DNA from 4 places in the Streptomyces sp. NPDC001532 genome. Region 2 is predicted to be linked to each of the others. Evidence: riboswitches for the same ligand, from Rfam matches in the RefSeq annotation. Region 2 holds a riboswitch; each other region holds the start of a gene.
What was found. A riboswitch is a leader RNA that binds a small molecule or an ion and turns the genes downstream of it on or off. The one in region 2 is predicted to bind cyclic di-AMP.
Positions count from the first base shown of each region.

Region 1: it holds a riboswitch for cyclic di-AMP, as region 2 does, so the genes downstream of both, ABT232_RS02875 (transglycosylase family protein) here and ABT232_RS21810 (M23 family metallopeptidase) in region 2, are expected to answer to the same signal.
Region 3: it holds a riboswitch for cyclic di-AMP, as region 2 does, so the genes downstream of both, ABT232_RS34430 (M23 family metallopeptidase) here and ABT232_RS21810 (M23 family metallopeptidase) in region 2, are expected to answer to the same signal.
Region 4: it holds a riboswitch for cyclic di-AMP, as region 2 does, so the genes downstream of both, ABT232_RS30810 (C40 family peptidase) here and ABT232_RS21810 (M23 family metallopeptidase) in region 2, are expected to answer to the same signal.

Region 1 covers NZ_JBEPAL010000002.1:49,676-53,449, forward strand. Annotated here, with positions in the region: gene ABT232_RS02865 (FtsB family cell division protein) at 1-2, opposite strand, end outside; gene eno (phosphopyruvate hydratase) at 115-1,395, opposite strand; gene ABT232_RS02875 (transglycosylase family protein) at 1,656-2,348, opposite strand; cyclic di-AMP (ydaO/yuaA leader) riboswitch at 2,353-2,523, opposite strand; gene ABT232_RS02880 (transglycosylase family protein) at 2,706-3,764, opposite strand.
Region 2 covers NZ_JBEPAL010000023.1:98,522-102,295, reverse strand. Annotated here, with positions in the region: gene ABT232_RS21815 (alpha-galactosidase) at 1-1,466, shown strand, start outside; cyclic di-AMP (ydaO/yuaA leader) riboswitch at 1,765-1,932, shown strand; gene ABT232_RS21810 (M23 family metallopeptidase) at 1,935-2,927, shown strand; gene ABT232_RS21805 (rhamnogalacturonan lyase family protein) at 3,250-3,774, shown strand, end outside.
Region 3 covers NZ_JBEPAL010000057.1:9,047-12,820, forward strand. Annotated here, with positions in the region: gene ABT232_RS34425 (aldo/keto reductase) at 1-428, opposite strand, end outside; gene ABT232_RS34430 (M23 family metallopeptidase) at 533-1,576, opposite strand; cyclic di-AMP (ydaO/yuaA leader) riboswitch at 1,588-1,744, opposite strand; gene ABT232_RS34435 (PP2C family protein-serine/threonine phosphatase) at 1,936-3,165, opposite strand; tRNA gene ABT232_RS34440 (tRNA-Met) at 3,422-3,495, opposite strand; gene ABT232_RS34445 (dihydrofolate reductase family protein) at 3,742-3,774, shown strand, end outside.
Region 4 covers NZ_JBEPAL010000043.1:69,223-72,996, forward strand. Annotated here, with positions in the region: gene pcrA (DNA helicase PcrA) at 1-1,686, opposite strand, end outside; cyclic di-AMP (ydaO/yuaA leader) riboswitch at 1,989-2,144, shown strand; gene ABT232_RS30810 (C40 family peptidase) at 2,152-3,327, shown strand.

The DNA.
Region 1 (3,774 bases), on a different contig from region 2:
ATCGTCCCGCCTCCCCGTTCGCCGGCGCGTGTACGTGCGTACGTCCCCGCACACGGTACGGGACCGAGTACGGGGACGTACGTACGACTGGCTGAGCTTTAGCCCTGCCGGGGATCAGCCCTTGAAGCGCGGGAAGGCGCTGCGGCCGGCGTACACCGCGGCGTCGTCGAGGATCTCCTCGATGCGCAGCAGCTGGTTGTACTTGGCGACACGCTCGGAGCGGGCCGGGGCGCCGGTCTTGATCTGGCCGCAGTTGGTGGCGACGGCCAGGTCGGCGATGGTGACGTCCTCGGTCTCGCCGGAGCGGTGCGACATCATGCACTTGAAGCCGTTGCGCTGGGCCAGCTCGACCGCGTCCAGGGTCTCGGTGAGCGAACCGATCTGGTTCACCTTCACCAGCAGGGCGTTGGCGGCGCCGTCCTCGATACCGCGGGCCAGGCGCTCCGGGTTGGTGACGAACAGGTCGTCACCGACGAGCTGGACCTTGTCACCGAGCTTGTCGGTGATGGTCTTCCAGCCGTCCCAGTCGTCCTCGAACAGCGGGTCCTCGATGGAGACCAGCGGGTACGCCTCGACCAGTTCGGCGTAGTACTCCGTCATCTCGGCGGCGGAGCGCTCCTTGCCCTCGAAGACGTAGGAGCCGTCCTTGTAGAACTCGGACGCGGCCACGTCCAGCGCGAGCGCGATCTGCTCGCCCGGGGTGTAGCCGGCCTCCTTGATGGCCTCCAGGATCAGGTCCAGGGCCTCGCGGTTGGAGCCCAGGTTCGGGGCGAAGCCGCCCTCGTCGCCGAGGCCGGTGGCCAGACCCTTGCTCTTCAGGACCTTCTTGAGGGTGTGGTAGACCTCGGTGCCCCAGCGCAGCGCCTCGGAGAAGGACTCCGCGCCGATCGGCGCGATCATGAACTCCTGGATGTCCACGTTGGAGTCGGCGTGCGAGCCGCCGTTCAGGATGTTCATCATCGGCACCGGCAGCAGGTGCGCGTTCGGGCCGCCCAGGTAACGGAACAGCGGCAGGTCGCTGGCCTCGGAGGCGGCGTGGGCGACGGCCAGGGAGACGCCGAGGATGGCGTTGGCGCCGAGCGAGCCCTTGTTGTCGGTGGCGTCCAGGTCGAACATGGCCTGGTCGATCAGGCGCTGCTCGGTGGCGTCGTAGCCGACCAGCTCCGGGCCGATCTGCTCGATGACGGCCAGGACGGCCTTCTCGACACCCTTGCCCTGGTAGCGGTTGGGGTCGCCGTCACGGAGCTCGATGGCCTCGAAGGCGCCCGTGGAGGCACCGGACGGAACGGCGGCACGACCCGTGCTGCCGTCGTCGAGGCCGACCTCGACCTCGACCGTGGGGTTGCCTCGGGAGTCCAGGATTTCCCGGGCTACGACGACGTCGATGGACGGCACGAGCATCTCCTTCTTCAATGTGACGCGGTGGGCAGGCCGCGGGTGTGGCTCTGCGAGACGAGCCTAACCGGCTCCGGGCGATCGGCCAGCCGACCGACCACCCCGTGGACGGAACCGAGAGTAAATTGTTTCCGAACGGAACAAAGACGGTTTCGCAAAACCCACGGCAGAAAGAGCGAACCCCGCCCCGGTGCGTACGGGGGAACGCGCACCGGGGCGGGGAGTCTGCGGGCCTCTCCTGGCGGAGGTGCCGCCGCTGCCTACTTGAGGTGCAGCTGCTGGCCCGGGTAGATGACGTCGGCGTCGTCGACGATGTCCTTGTTCAGGTCGAACAGCTTCTGCCAGCCGCCCGCGACGTCGTGCTCCTCGGCGATCGAGCTGAGGGTGTCGCCCTTGACCACCTTGTACTCGCCGTCGCCCTTCTCGACCTTCTTGCCGGTCGGGGTGGTGACGGTCTTCTCGGCGGCCGGACGCTCGGCGGAGCGGGAGGCGCTCTGCTCCTCGGTCTCGCGCTCGGTGGTGGCGGTGTCACCGGCCGAGGAGGAAGGGGTGGAGGAGGAGGCGCTGCCGCCACCGTACGGGGTGTTCGACAGGCCGGTGCCGCAGACCGGCCAGGCGCCCTTGCCCTGGCCCGCGAGGACCTTCTCGGCGACGGTGATCTGCTGCTCCTTGGAGGCCTGGTCGGCCGTGGCGGCGTACTGCGTGCCGCCGTACGCGGCCCAGGTGGAGGCGGAGAACTGCAGACCGCCGTAGTAGCCGTTGCCGGTGTTGATGGACCAGTTGCCGCCGGACTCGCACTGGGCGACGGCGTCCCACTCGGAGGCGGTGGCGGCGGAGGCGTTGCCGGCGGCCATCAGCGGGGCGGCGACGGCGGCACCGGTCACACCGGCGATGGCGATGGCGCGGGTGGCCTTGGACGGACGGCGGTGCTTGCCCTTGGCGGAAAACAGCATCGATCGATCCCCTCACCGACGCCTGCGAGGTGAGCTGTCGGGTTCGGGCCGGTTGAGTTGCCCGGCCGCAGTCTCTTGCGAGCTGCGGCTTCACCCCAAGCCGGCTCCGGCAGCGAACTGCCGGGACCGGCACTTACCTTGGGTCCCCCGCTCCTGCCTACGGCGCTTGACGCGACGACTGTTCCCGGACGGCCGCTGGCAGGATTCGGCGTTGCGGCAGCCGGGGCTCGCGGTGACGAGCGGCCTTGACCGTAGACACGCGATCCGCGGAATTTCAAAGACGATCAGGGCTTCTGAGACCTATATCTCACCGCTGCCAATTCGGACATTAAGCCCGAACCGTGACGCGAACTCCAGCTACTTTTCGCCCGGTTCGACCCCTACTTCAAGGGTCTGACCGGGAACGATGAGGTCGGGGTCGTCGCCGACGGTGTCCTTGTTCTCGGTGTAGAGCGCGGACCATCCGCCCTGGAGGTCAAGGGAGTCGGCGATGCCCCAGAGGCTGTCGCCGGCGCGGACCGTGTAGGAGCCGTCGGCCGCGTCACGCGCGGCGGTGGTGTCCCGCGAGGCGTGCCGGCCGGAGGAGTCGGCCGTACGGCTGTCCGCGGCCTCCTCGTCGGCGCTGTCGCCGCGGTGGCGGCCGGAGCCGGTGGAGCCGGATTCGACGGCGTCCGAAGAGAGGTCGTTCTGGCCGGACTTGTCCGACTCGTCGTTCTTGGTGGTGGCGGTGAGGGAGCTGTCACCCTCCTGGGAGTCGCCGCTCCCGTCCTTGCCGGAACCTTCCGCCTCACCGTCCGAGCCGGACCCCGAGGACGGGGACGACGACGCGGAACCGGAGGATCCGGAATCACCGGAGGCGTCCGAGCCGCCGGAGGTACCGGACTTACCGGAACCTTCAGAGCTTTCCGCCTTACCGGTGCTTCCGGTCGAAACGGAGGAGTCGGACAAGCCGGACTCGGGCTTCGAGGAGGCGTCCGGGGTCGCCGAGGCGCCCGACGCCGCGTCAGCCGCGAGGCCGGTGTCGACGCCCGCCGGTGCGGAGTCGTCGTCCAGGCCGCCGAGCAGGCCGCAGGTGGGCCAGGCGCCGACACCCTGGTCGGCGAGGATCCTCTCGGCGACGGCTATCTGCTGCGAACGGCTGGCCACGTCGGGGCTCTCGGCGTAGTCCAGGCCGCCGTACTCCACCCAGTTGTCCTGGGAGATCTGCAGACCGCCGTAGTAACCGTTGCCGTTGTCGGCGCTCCAGGAGCCACCGCTCTCGCACTCCGCGACCCTGTCCCACGTCACACCGGTGGCGGCGCTCGCGCCGGTCGCGCCGAGGAGCGGGATGGCGATGGCGGATCCAGTCACTCCGGCCGCGACGATGAGGGCCGGAGCCTGACGGGGGCGACGGTGACGACCGTTCCCGGAGAGCATGCGGGGACCT
Region 2 (3,774 bases):
TGGACACCGACGCCACGGAGGAACGCGGCGAGGTCTACGGCTGCGCTCTTGGCTGGTCCGGCTCCTGGCGGATCGCCGTGGCCCAACTGCCCGACGCCAAGGTGCAGATCACCGGCGGCGCCGGACACGACGACTCGGGGCTGACCCGGCTGGCGGCGGGGGAGAGCTTCACGACGCCCGTCTTCGCCGGGCTGTGGAGCGACGGCGGCTTCGGCGGCGCGAGCCGCGCCTGGCACGCCTACCAGCGCGCGCACGTCATCCCCGACGCGGACCGGGACCGCCCGGTGCTGTTCAACTCCTGGGAGGCCACCGGGTTCGACATCTCCGAGGAGCGGCAGCGGGCGCTCGCCCGGCGGGCCGCCGCCGTCGGCGTGGAGCTGTTCGTGGTCGACGACGGCTGGTTCGGCGCCCGCACCGACGACCGGGCCGGGCTCGGCGACTGGACACCCAACCCGGACCGCTTCCCGGCCGGTCTGAAGCCCCTCGCCGACGAGGTGCACGCCCTCGGGATGCGGTTCGGGATCTGGGTCGAGCCCGAGATGGTCAACCCGGACAGCGATCTGTACCGCGCCCACCCGGACTGGGTGCAGTTCCATACCGGTCGAAAGCGGACGGAATTCCGCAATCAGCTCGTACTCAACCTGGCGCGGGAGGACGTCCAGCAGTACCTCTGGGGGCAGCTGGACGGCCTGCTCTCCAGTGCTCCCGTCGACTATGTGAAGTGGGACTTCAACCGCTGCTTCACCGACGCCGGCTGGCCCGGCGAGCCGTATCCGCAGCGGCTGTGGGCCGACCATGTGCGGGCCCTGTACGCGCTGCTGGACCGGCTGCGCGCGGCCCACCCCGGGGTCGCCTTCGAGTCCTGCTCGGGTGGCGGCGGCCGGATCGACCTCGGCGTGCTCGGCCGGACCGACCAGGTGTGGACCTCCGACAACACCGACCCGCTCGACCGGCTCGCGATCCAGCACGGCTTCAGCCAGCTCCACCCCGCGCGCGTGATGGCCGCCTGGGTCACCGACAGCCCCAACGCCATGCTGAACGGCCGGGTCAGCTCGCTGCGCTTCCGGTTCGTGAGCGCGATGGCCGGGGTGCTGGGGGTCGGCGGCGACCTGGGCCGGTGGACCGAGGAGGAGCTGACGGAGGCCGCCGAGTGGGTGGCGCTCTACAAGGAGATCCGGCCGCTGGTGCAGCGCGGGGATCTGTACCGTCTGCGGCCTCCGCGCGGCGGGCTGAGCGCCGTCCAGTACGTCCTGGGTGACGAGACGGTCGTCCTCGCCTGGCTCCAGGCACAGCACCACGGTGAGCCCGCTCCGGCGCTGCGGCTGCGCGGGATCGATCCGACGGCATCGTATGAATGCCATGAAACGGGCGAAGTGCACCGAGGTGCCGTATTGCTGCATCACGGACTTCTCACAGGATTGCGGGGGGATCTCGATGCGACGGTTCTCCGTCTCCGTCGCATCTGAGCGATGTGTCCGAATTGGAGCCTTCGTTGTAACTCGGTCTGGAATAAAGAGTTGTGGGGAGGGGCGCGTGAGCAGCGTCATACAGGTGACGGTGAGTCGCCCGTCATGTCCACGTAATTCACCCTCTTCTTAAGGGCTTTTGGACAAAAGGGCGGCTGCGTAATCAACGGACAGTGACCGGGAATTCTGTGGCGGAAGGGCGTGAAACGCATTCAAGGGCAACCATTCGCTTGTCCTTGTGCGTCCGGGTCGCTTACGTTCCACCTCGATCCGGGCGGACGCCTAATCCTGCCGCCGCCTGGTGCCCGCGCTAACTCACCCGTGCACGGCAGGAGCGGGGGACCCACAGGTTTGACCGCCTGTTCCGGTTCCCGGAACGGCTCGGGGTAAAGCCGCGTCCCGACGTGGCCGGACATCTCCAGTCCGCACCCGACAGCTCACCTCGTAGGCGCCGGAGAGGAATTCGCCATGCCCGCCAAGGGTAAGCACCGCCGTCCCAAGACCCTGCGCTTCACTCGTTCCATCGCCGTCGCCGGTACCGGTGGCGCCGCGCTCGCCCTCCCTCTGATGGGAGCGGCCGGCGCCCACGCCGCCACCCCGCAGTCCGCCGCGGAGCAGGCCGTCCAGTCGGTCGCCTCCGTCCAGAAGGCGGCCGCGGCGGACAAGGCCGCCGACAAGGGCTCCGGTGTCCGGACCTACACCGTGAAGTCCGGCGACTACCTCTCGAAGATCGCTGTCGAGCAGGACGTCGACGGCGGCTGGAAGAAGCTGTACGCGGACAACCGCACCGCCGTCGGCGCGGACCCGTCGCTGATCCACCCCGGTCTGAAGCTGTCCATCGGCAAGAAGGCCGCGGCGAGCGCTCCCGAGTCCTCGTCCTCCGAGACCTCCGAGTCGTCGCAGTCCGCACAGAAGCAGTCCGCGCAGAAGTCGCAGTCGTCCGACACCTCGCAGTCGAGCGAGGCCTCGAAGCCGGTCGAGTCGTCGCCCTCGCAGGCCGCCCCGGCCGCCCAGGCCGCCGACACGGCCGACACCGCCACCTCCACCGCGGCCGGCGGCTTCAGCGCCCCGGTCTCCGGCGCCGGTGTCGGCACCGCCTACAAGGTGGCGGGCAGCATGTGGTCCAGCGGCTACCACACCGGTGTCGACTTCGTCGTCCCGACCGGCACCTCGCTCAAGGCCGTCGGCGCCGGCACCGTCGTCTCCGCCGGCTGGGGCGGTGCGTACGGCAACCAGGTCGTCATCAAGCTCGCCGACGGCTACTACGCCCAGTACGCCCACCTCTCTTCGCTCTCGGTGTCGGCCGGCCAGTCCGTGACCGCGGGCCAGCAGGTCGGTCTGTCCGGTGCGACCGGCAACGTCACCGGCCCGCACCTGCACTTCGAGATCCGCACCACCCCGGACTACGGCTCGGACGTGGACCCGATCGCCTACCTCCGCGCCAAGGGCGTCGCCATCTGACGCCACTCCGCCGTGCCGGTACCTGACACCGGCGGCACCGCCGGTACCTGACGACCGGCGGCCCGCGCCCGCACACGCCGAAGGCCGGACCCGATCCACGGGTCCGGCCTTCGGCGTGTGCGGCTTTGCGCGTTCATGATCGTTTCATTGCGGTCGTGTGGCATCCCTGTTCGAGGCATCGACATGGGGTCGAGGGTGAGGACAGAGTGGTTCCCGAGGGTCAGCAAGCGCTTTCCCCGCGCTTCTACGTCCCCTCTCCGTCTTTCCTCTCCGTCTCCACCCCTCTCCTCCCTCCTCCTCGCCCATGAAGGAGCACTGCCCCATGCACCCCCTCGGACGCCGAAGAATCGGTGCCGTCGTCGCCTCGGCCCTGCTGGCCGGGCTGTTCTCCGCACCCGCCGGGCACGCCGCCGAGCCCCGCCGGATCGTGGAGAACCTGGACCGCGGCCTGGTCGCCGTGCCCTCCGGCGCCGGCACCTTCCTCAGCTGGCGCCTCCTCGGCACCGAGTACGCGCGATACGGCGACGCCCTCGCCTTCAACGTGTACAAGGACGGGCGGCGGCTGAACCGCGCGCCGGTCACCAAGTCGACGACCTACCAGGACGACACCCGCGGCACCGGCACCTACACCGTGCGCGCCGTCGTCCACGGCCGCGAACTGCGGCCGAGCGCGCCCGCCCTCGCCCTGGCCGACGGCCACGCCGAGATTCCCCTCGCCGCCGCCGACGGCTACTACGTCCACCACGCCTGGCCCGGTGACCTCGACGGCGACGGACGCTACGAACTCGTCGTCAGCCGGCTGTCGCAGACCCGGGACCGGCCCGACCTGCTGGAGGCGTACACGCTC
Region 3 (3,774 bases), on a different contig from region 2:
AGTTCGTCGAGCGCGCCGACGATCTCCTCGACCGGCACGTCGGGCTGGTCGAAGTGGGTGTAGTAGAGGTCGATGTGGTCGGTGCCGAGGCGTCGCAGTGAGGCGTCGGCCGCGGCCTTGATGTTCACCGCGCTCAGGCCCGGGTACTCGGGGTGCTGGCTGACCTTGGTCGCGATGACCACCTCGGAGCGGTTCCCCCGGGCCTTGACCCACTCGCCGATGATCGTCTCGGACTCGCCGCCGGAGTTGCCCTCGATCCAGGCCGAGTAGGAGTCGGCGGTGTCGACGAAGTTGCCGCCCGCGGCGGCGTAGGCGTCGAGGACGGCGAAGGAGCGGTCCCGGTCCGCGGTCCAGCCGAAGACGTTGCCGCCGAGGGAGAGGGGGAAGACCTCCAGGTCGGAGGAGCCGAGCTTGCGCAGAGAAGTCATGCCGAGTGACAACACGGCACGGGGAAGCGCGTATTCCGTGAACCGGCAGCCCTGACGTCGGGGGGTTGTCGTCAGGACCGCCGGGGTTCAGCGTGAGCGTGGGCTCAGGGGGTGAGGCCCTTGCTCTGGAGCCAGGCCATCGGGTCCAGCGCGCCGCCGTCGCCGGTGTGCACCTCCAGGTGCAGGTGCGGGCCGGTCACGTTGCCGGTCGCGCCCACGCGGCCGATGACGTCACCGGTGTTGACCTTCTGGCCCACGCTGACGTTGATCGACGACTGGTGGGCGTAGAGGATCTCGGTGCCGTCGTCCAGGGTCAGGACGGTCTTGTAGCCGTACGACCCGTCCCAGCCGGCCTGGGTGATGGTGCCGGTGTGCACCGCCTTGATGAGGGTGCCGGTGGGCGCGGCGAAGTCCAGGCCGGTGTGGTAGCCGGAGGACCACATCGAGCCGGCCTGACCGTAGGTGGAGGTCAGGGTGTACGAGGAGGTCGGCAGCGTGAACTGCTTGGCCAGCTCGGCCAGGCGCTCGGCCTCGGCCTTCTTGCGGGCCTCCTCCTCGGCCGCCTTCTTCGCGGCGGCGGCCTCGGCCTCGGCTTCCTTCTCCGCCTTGGCGGCCGCCTCGGCGGCGGCCTTCTCGGCGGCGGCCAGCGCTTCCGCGGCGGCCTTGGACTCGACCTGGTCCTGCTGCTGCTCGGCCTGCGCCATGATGCGGGCGCGCAGTGCCTCGCCGGCGTCGGTGGTGCCCTGCGCGGTCTCGGTCTCGGTGACGCCGACGCTGCTGAGCGGGGTGGCGGTGGTCTCGGCCTCGGGCTCGGGCTCGTCGGAGATGAGCGAGCCGACGTTCGGCAGGTCGGGCATCGAGATGGACACCGGCGGCTTGCCGGTCTGCGCGGTGGCCATGCCGCCCGCGCCGACGGCGGCTATGACACCGACGCCGAGAACGGTGGAGCTGCGGGCGAGTCCGCCGCCGCGCTGCTTGGCGACGCGGTGCCGGCCGCGTACGGGGCGAATGGATTCCTTGGTCGGATTCCACTCCTCCCAGGGGCCCTCTTCGGTGCGCTGACCGCCGTAGACGAAGGTGTCGGCGGGATCGACAGTGCGCTGGCCGGGCACGAACGGGGCCCCGGGGGCAGGCCGGTTGGACGCCACGTGGGCGTACTCCTTTCCTTCCTTCTCGCCTACCGGGTTAGCTGACGGGTTCGGAGCAGGAAGGTCTCCTACGCGCGTAAATCAGCCGTGTGAACACGACTGGCCACGAGCGATTCACCCCAAGGTGGTGGTTCCCCGGTTCCCTACGGGATTCGGCGCGTGCGCACGGAGCCGCCTCTTGTGACGGCTGGGACGACCGCGCTGCGTTATCGGACGTTAATAGAACCGGGGCCTGAATTCCAAGCCGTTCCGCTTGATCATTACGGTTCTCCGGGCGGACGTTCGACCCATGACCGGCGAAAAACGGGCGAGTTGACCAGCGCTCAGCAGCGTTCTTTCTTTTGATGGTGTCTCAGATGTTATGCGGAGTGGGGTTGCTCACTTACTCCTGGTGACGGCGGTCGGGGCCGCCGTACGGCCAGCAGCGCCATGTCGTCCGTCAGCCTGCCGCCGGAGTGCCACCGCACATCTTCGGCCAAGATCGACAGCAGCTCGCCCGGCCCGCCGAAGGTCCGCCCGGCCAGCCGCCGCGACGGGTCGTAGAACTCGCCGCGCGCGTCGCGGGCTTCGGACAGCCCGTCGGTGTGGAGCAGCAGCGTGCTCCCGCCCGGAAAGCCGGCCTCGTCCGCGCGGTCCGGCCAGACGCCCAGCTCGCCCATGCCGAGCGGCAGCGCGGGGTTCCGGGCCGGCAGCGGCCGCAGCCGGCCGTCGGCGTGCAGCAGCAGCGGCGGCGGATGGCCGCGGTTGAGGATCCGTACGACGCCGTCGCCGTGCGGGATCTCGGCCAGTACGGCGGTGGTGAACCCCTCGAAGGCGTCGATGCCGTCGCGCCGGGTGCCCTCGCGGGCCAGCGCGTGCTCCAGCCGCTGGGCGACCGCCTCCAGCGTCCCCTCGTGCTCGGCGGCCTCACGGAACGCGCCGATCACCACGGCGACGGCGGCCACCGCGCCCATCCCCTTGCCCCGCACGTCCCCGACCACCAGCCGCACCCCGTACGGGCTGTCCTGCACGGCGTAGAGGTCGCCGCCGATGGAGGCGTCCGCCTGCGCGGCCTCGTAGCGCGCGGCGATCTCGTAGCCGCCGATGCGTGCCGCGGGCTCCGGCAGCACCGCGCGCTGCGCCGCCTCGGCGATCTCACGGGCGGTGGCGAGCCGGGCGTGGCCGCGGCCGACGAGGCAGTTGACGACCACGGCGAGGACGGAGACGACCGCCACGGTGACCGTCTCGGTGATCGCGTCGACGCGCAGGGCGATGCCGTACCGGATGTGCACCACGAGGACGACGGCGAGCGCCGCGATCCCGGTGAGGACGGTGGCCCGCCGGGAGAGCAGCGGGGCGGCGATCAGTGGCGCGGCGACGAAGAGCGGGGCGGCGGTGTAGTTCTCGGGGGTGAAGTAGTCGTAGCAGCCGCCGAGGACGACGAGGAGCATGGGCAGGGTGCGGACCAGGGTCCGCGCGTACGAGATCCGCCGTTCCTCGTCAGGGCCGGACGGCACGGGCGTGGGCGTAGGCGTGGGCGTGTGTGCGGACGCGGGCACGCCGCCGGGGCCAGGGCCGGGGCCGGGGCCGAGGTCTTCGGACCGCACCACTTGTCTCCCGCACCACTCGTCTCCCGCCAGTCCCACGAGCCCCATGGGTCCGCCGGTCCCGCCGGGTCCCTGAGATCGTCCGCCACCGCCTCGCACCGCCTCGCCCGTCCAGAGTCGCCGGAGCGGCTGCGGGCGGCGAGCCGGAAGGGCCGACCGGGGGAGAACACACCGGGGGCAGACACGCAGGGGAAAGCACTCACGGGAAAACACTCAGGGCCGGAACCCATCTTCATGGGTTCCGGCCCTGAGTCTTCAGTAGCGGGGACAGGATTTGAACCTGCGACCTCTGGGTTATGAGCCCAGCGAGCTACCGAGCTGCTCCACCCCGCGTCGGTGAAACCAGCATACGCCATCCGCGGGACCATTCGCGCCAGGGTTTCCGTCCAGCGCCTCTGACCTGCGGAAATCAGCCCGTATTCAGCTGCTCGGCATGGTCCGTCGTCCGCGGCCGGCGGCCCGGGGCACGGGCTCCGCGGAGCGATTGGCCAGGATGGGGCGGTACAGACGCGGCACCGGGCCCGAAGCGCCGAGTGCCCCGTGCCCGACCCAGCCGATCGCTCGCAGATGGGTGCGCCGATGCCCTACCCGTACGTCCTGCTCTCCGCCGCC
Region 4 (3,774 bases), on a different contig from region 2:
TAGGATCGTCGCCGGTCCGGCGCCGGACTCGACGATCGTGCGCAGCTCCTCCATCAGCGTGTTGAACCGCTTGACCGCGTTGGTGGACCGCGCGGCCATGCCGTACGCCTCGTCGACCCGCTTCAGCGCCTGCGGGAAGCTGATCTTCTCCCGTTGGGACAGGGCGTCGATCATCGCCTCGGCGCGGTCGCCGATGCCGCGCTTGGGCACGTTCAGGATGCGACGCAGCGGGACCGAGTCCTCGGGGTTGGACAGGACACGCAGGTAGGCCAGGACGTCCCGGACCTCCTTGCGCTCGTAGAAGCGGACGCCGCCGACGACCTTGTAGGGCAGACCGACGCGGATGAAGACCTCTTCGAAGACACGGGACTGGGCGTTCGTCCGGTAGAAGACGGCGACGTCGCCGGCCTTCGCGTCACCCGCGTCCGTGAGGCGGTCTATCTCGTCGGCGACGAACTGAGCCTCGTCGTGCTCGGTGTCGGCGACGTAGCCGGTGATGCGCGCGCCCGCGCCCGCGTTGGTCCACAGGTTCTTGGGGCGGCGGGACTCGTTGCGCTCGATGACCGCGTTGGCAGCGGAGAGGATCGTCTGGGTGGAGCGGTAGTTCTGCTCCAGCAGGATCGTCGTCGCGTTCGGGTAGTCCTCCTCGAACTGGAGGATGTTGCGGATCGTCGCGCCGCGGAAGGCGTAGATCGACTGGTCGGCGTCACCCACGACGCACAGCTCGGCGGGAGCCAGGTCGTCCTCGCTGGGCGGTACGTCCACCGGGTGCTCGGAGGTGCCGACCAGCTCGCGGACCAGGGCGTACTGGGCGTGGTTGGTGTCCTGGTACTCGTCGACCAGCACGTGGCGGAAGCGGCGGCGGTAGTGCTCGGCGACGTCCGGGAAGGCGCGCAGCAGGTTGACCGTCGTCATGATCAGGTCGTCGAAGTCCAGCGCGTTCGCCTCGCGCAGGCGCGACTGGTACATGGCGTAGGCCTGGGCGAGGGTCTTCTCGAAGCCGTCGGTGGCCTGGGCGGCGAAGTCCTCCTCGTCGATCAGCTCGTTCTTCAGGTTGCTGATCTTGGCGCTGAAGGACTTCGGCGGGAAACGCTTGGGGTCCAGCTCGAGATCGCGGCAGACCAGGGCCATCAGGCGCTTGGAGTCGGCGGCGTCGTAGATCGAGAACGACGAGGTGAAGCCGAGCTTCTTGCTCTCGCGGCGCAGGATGCGGACGCACGCGCTGTGGAAGGTCATCACCCACATGGCGTTGGCGCGCGGGCCGACGAGCTGCTCGACGCGCTCCTTCATCTCGCCCGCGGCCTTGTTGGTGAAGGTGATCGCGAGGATCTGCCCGGGGTGCACGCCCCGCTCGCCCAGCAGGTGGGCGATGCGGTGGGTGAGCACGCGGGTCTTGCCGGAGCCGGCGCCGGCCACGATGAGCAGCGGGGTGCCGGAGTGGACGACGGCGGCGCGCTGGTTCTCGTTCAGCCCCTCCAGGAGCACGGCCGGGTCGACCACGGGGCGCGGGGCGCCGTCGCGGTAGTGGGCGTCCCGGTCCGGTGGCAGGTCGAACTTCCCGCCGAACAGATCGTCCGGGATCGACTCCGGTACGTGATCGTCCTCGGGCGGCGGCGGGGGCTCCTCCGCGTGGGCCCGCGGGGCCTGGAGGTCCGCCAGGAAGCTGTCGTCAAAGAGGCTGCTCATCGCTCTCCGAGTCTAGGGCGCCCCACTGACAACCGAGGGCCACCCGGAAGACATCCCCGTCACACCTCACCGATGATCTTGGGAATGCCTCTCGTCACGGCTCGCGTCCACACGATTACAAGGCCAACCCGCCACGCAGCGCTCCGGATCGACGACGGCGAGCGACCCCGACCGGAAGGTCACGAAAATGTATCGGGCATATCACCCACCAACCTTCACAGTCGGCACACGAGTTGGCTACCGTGCCGGGCAGGCCGTACGACCCCCACCGGCGAACCCCGCCGGACCGTACGGCCTCCGCCGAGTCCTGCGCGCCCACACCGGGCCCGGAGCCGGGGACCCACCGAACTCTGGGGTGAATCGGCCCCTCCCTCCGGGGAGCGGACCGTAGGGCAACCCTTCCTAACGACCCGCCCGAACCCGACAGCTAACCCGGTAGGCGGCCGATGGAAGGAGTCGCCTCCCTTGGCGTCGCACCGCAAGTCGCGTCCCACCGCGCGCGTGGCAGGCATACGCACCCCCGCCCTCGCCACCGCGGCCCTCACCTCCGTGGCCCTGCTCTCGCAGACCGCCGACGCCGCTCCCTCGACCGACGACAAGCCGAGCCTGGAGGAGGTCGAGAAGAAGGTCGACGATCTCTACCGCCAGGCGGAGTCGGCGACCGAGAAGTACAACGCGGCCAAGGAGCGGACCACCAAGCAGCGCAAGCGCGTCGACACCCTCCTGGACGACGTCGCCGAGCGCGCACAGAAGCTCAACGAGGCACGCGCCGAACTGGGCTCGTACGCCGCGGCCCAGTACCGCACCGGGGCCGCCGCCCCCGACACCGCGACCTTCCTGCTCGCGGACACCCCGCAGGACTACTTCGACCAGACTCAGCTGATGGGCCGACTGACCAGCCGTCAGAAGGAAGCGGTCGACGACTACTTCGCTCAGCAGACCGAGACGATGGAGAAGCGTCGCGAGGCCACCGAGAGCCTCCAGACGCTCACCGACTCGCAGACCGACCTCAGGACGGCCAAGGCGACCGTCCAGAAGAAGCTGTCCACCGCGCGGGAGCTGCTGTCGCAGCTGACCGCGGAGGAGAAGGCGCGGCTCGCGGCGATCGAGAAGCGCAAGCAGGAGGAGGCCGCCCGCAAGGCCGCCGAGCTCGCGCGGCAGCAGGCCGAGGCGGAGGAGCAGCGGCAGCAGGAGGAGGCCGCCGCGCAGGAGACCGCGCAGGAGCAGGCCCCTCAGCAGGAGAGCACCGGGGACACCTCCACCGCCACCGACTCCACGTACGCCGCCAAGGCCGAGAAGGCGCTCGCCTTCTCCCGCGCGCAGATCGGCAAGCCCTACGTCTGGGGCGCCACCGGGCCCGACTCCTACGACTGCTCCGGCCTCACCCAGGCCGCCTGGAAGGCCGCCGGCGTCACCCTCCCCCGCACCACCTACGACCAGGTGAACGCCGGCACCACGGTCTCCGTCGCCGCCGCCCAGCCCGGCGACCTCGTCTTCTTCTACGACGACATCACCCACGTCGGCATCTACATCGGCAACGGAATGATGATCCACGCGCCGAAGCCCGGGGCGTACGTACGCGAGGAATCGATCTACTACGACGGCGAGTCGTCGATCCACAGCGTGGTACGACCGGCCTGAGCCGGGGCGGCGGGCTGATCCGGGGTGGCGGAAGCGGGACGGCGGGCAGCCGGCGGCGGGCACTGAGGGCCGGGCAGCTGGCGCCGGGCGTAGAGGGTTGGGCGCCAGGCGCTGGAGGTCGGGCAGCTGGCGCTGGGCCTCGGGGGCCGAGGGCTGAAGGCCCGGCGCTCAGGGCCGGGCAGCCTGCGCAGGGCGTAGAGGGCTGGGTGCTCGAGGTCGGGCAGCTGGCGCTGGGCCTCGGGGGCCGGGCGTCGGGCGCTGAGGGCCGGACGGCGCGCGCGCCGGCGGCCGGGCAGCTGGCGCTGAGGGCCGAGCGTTGGGCACCGGGCGCTCAAGGGCGCGCAACTGGCGCCGGGCCTCGGGGGCCGGGCGCCCGGCGGCGGGCGATGAAGGGCGGCGCTGAAGGCCCGGCGCTGGGCGCCGGAGGCCAAGCGGCGGAGGCCGGAC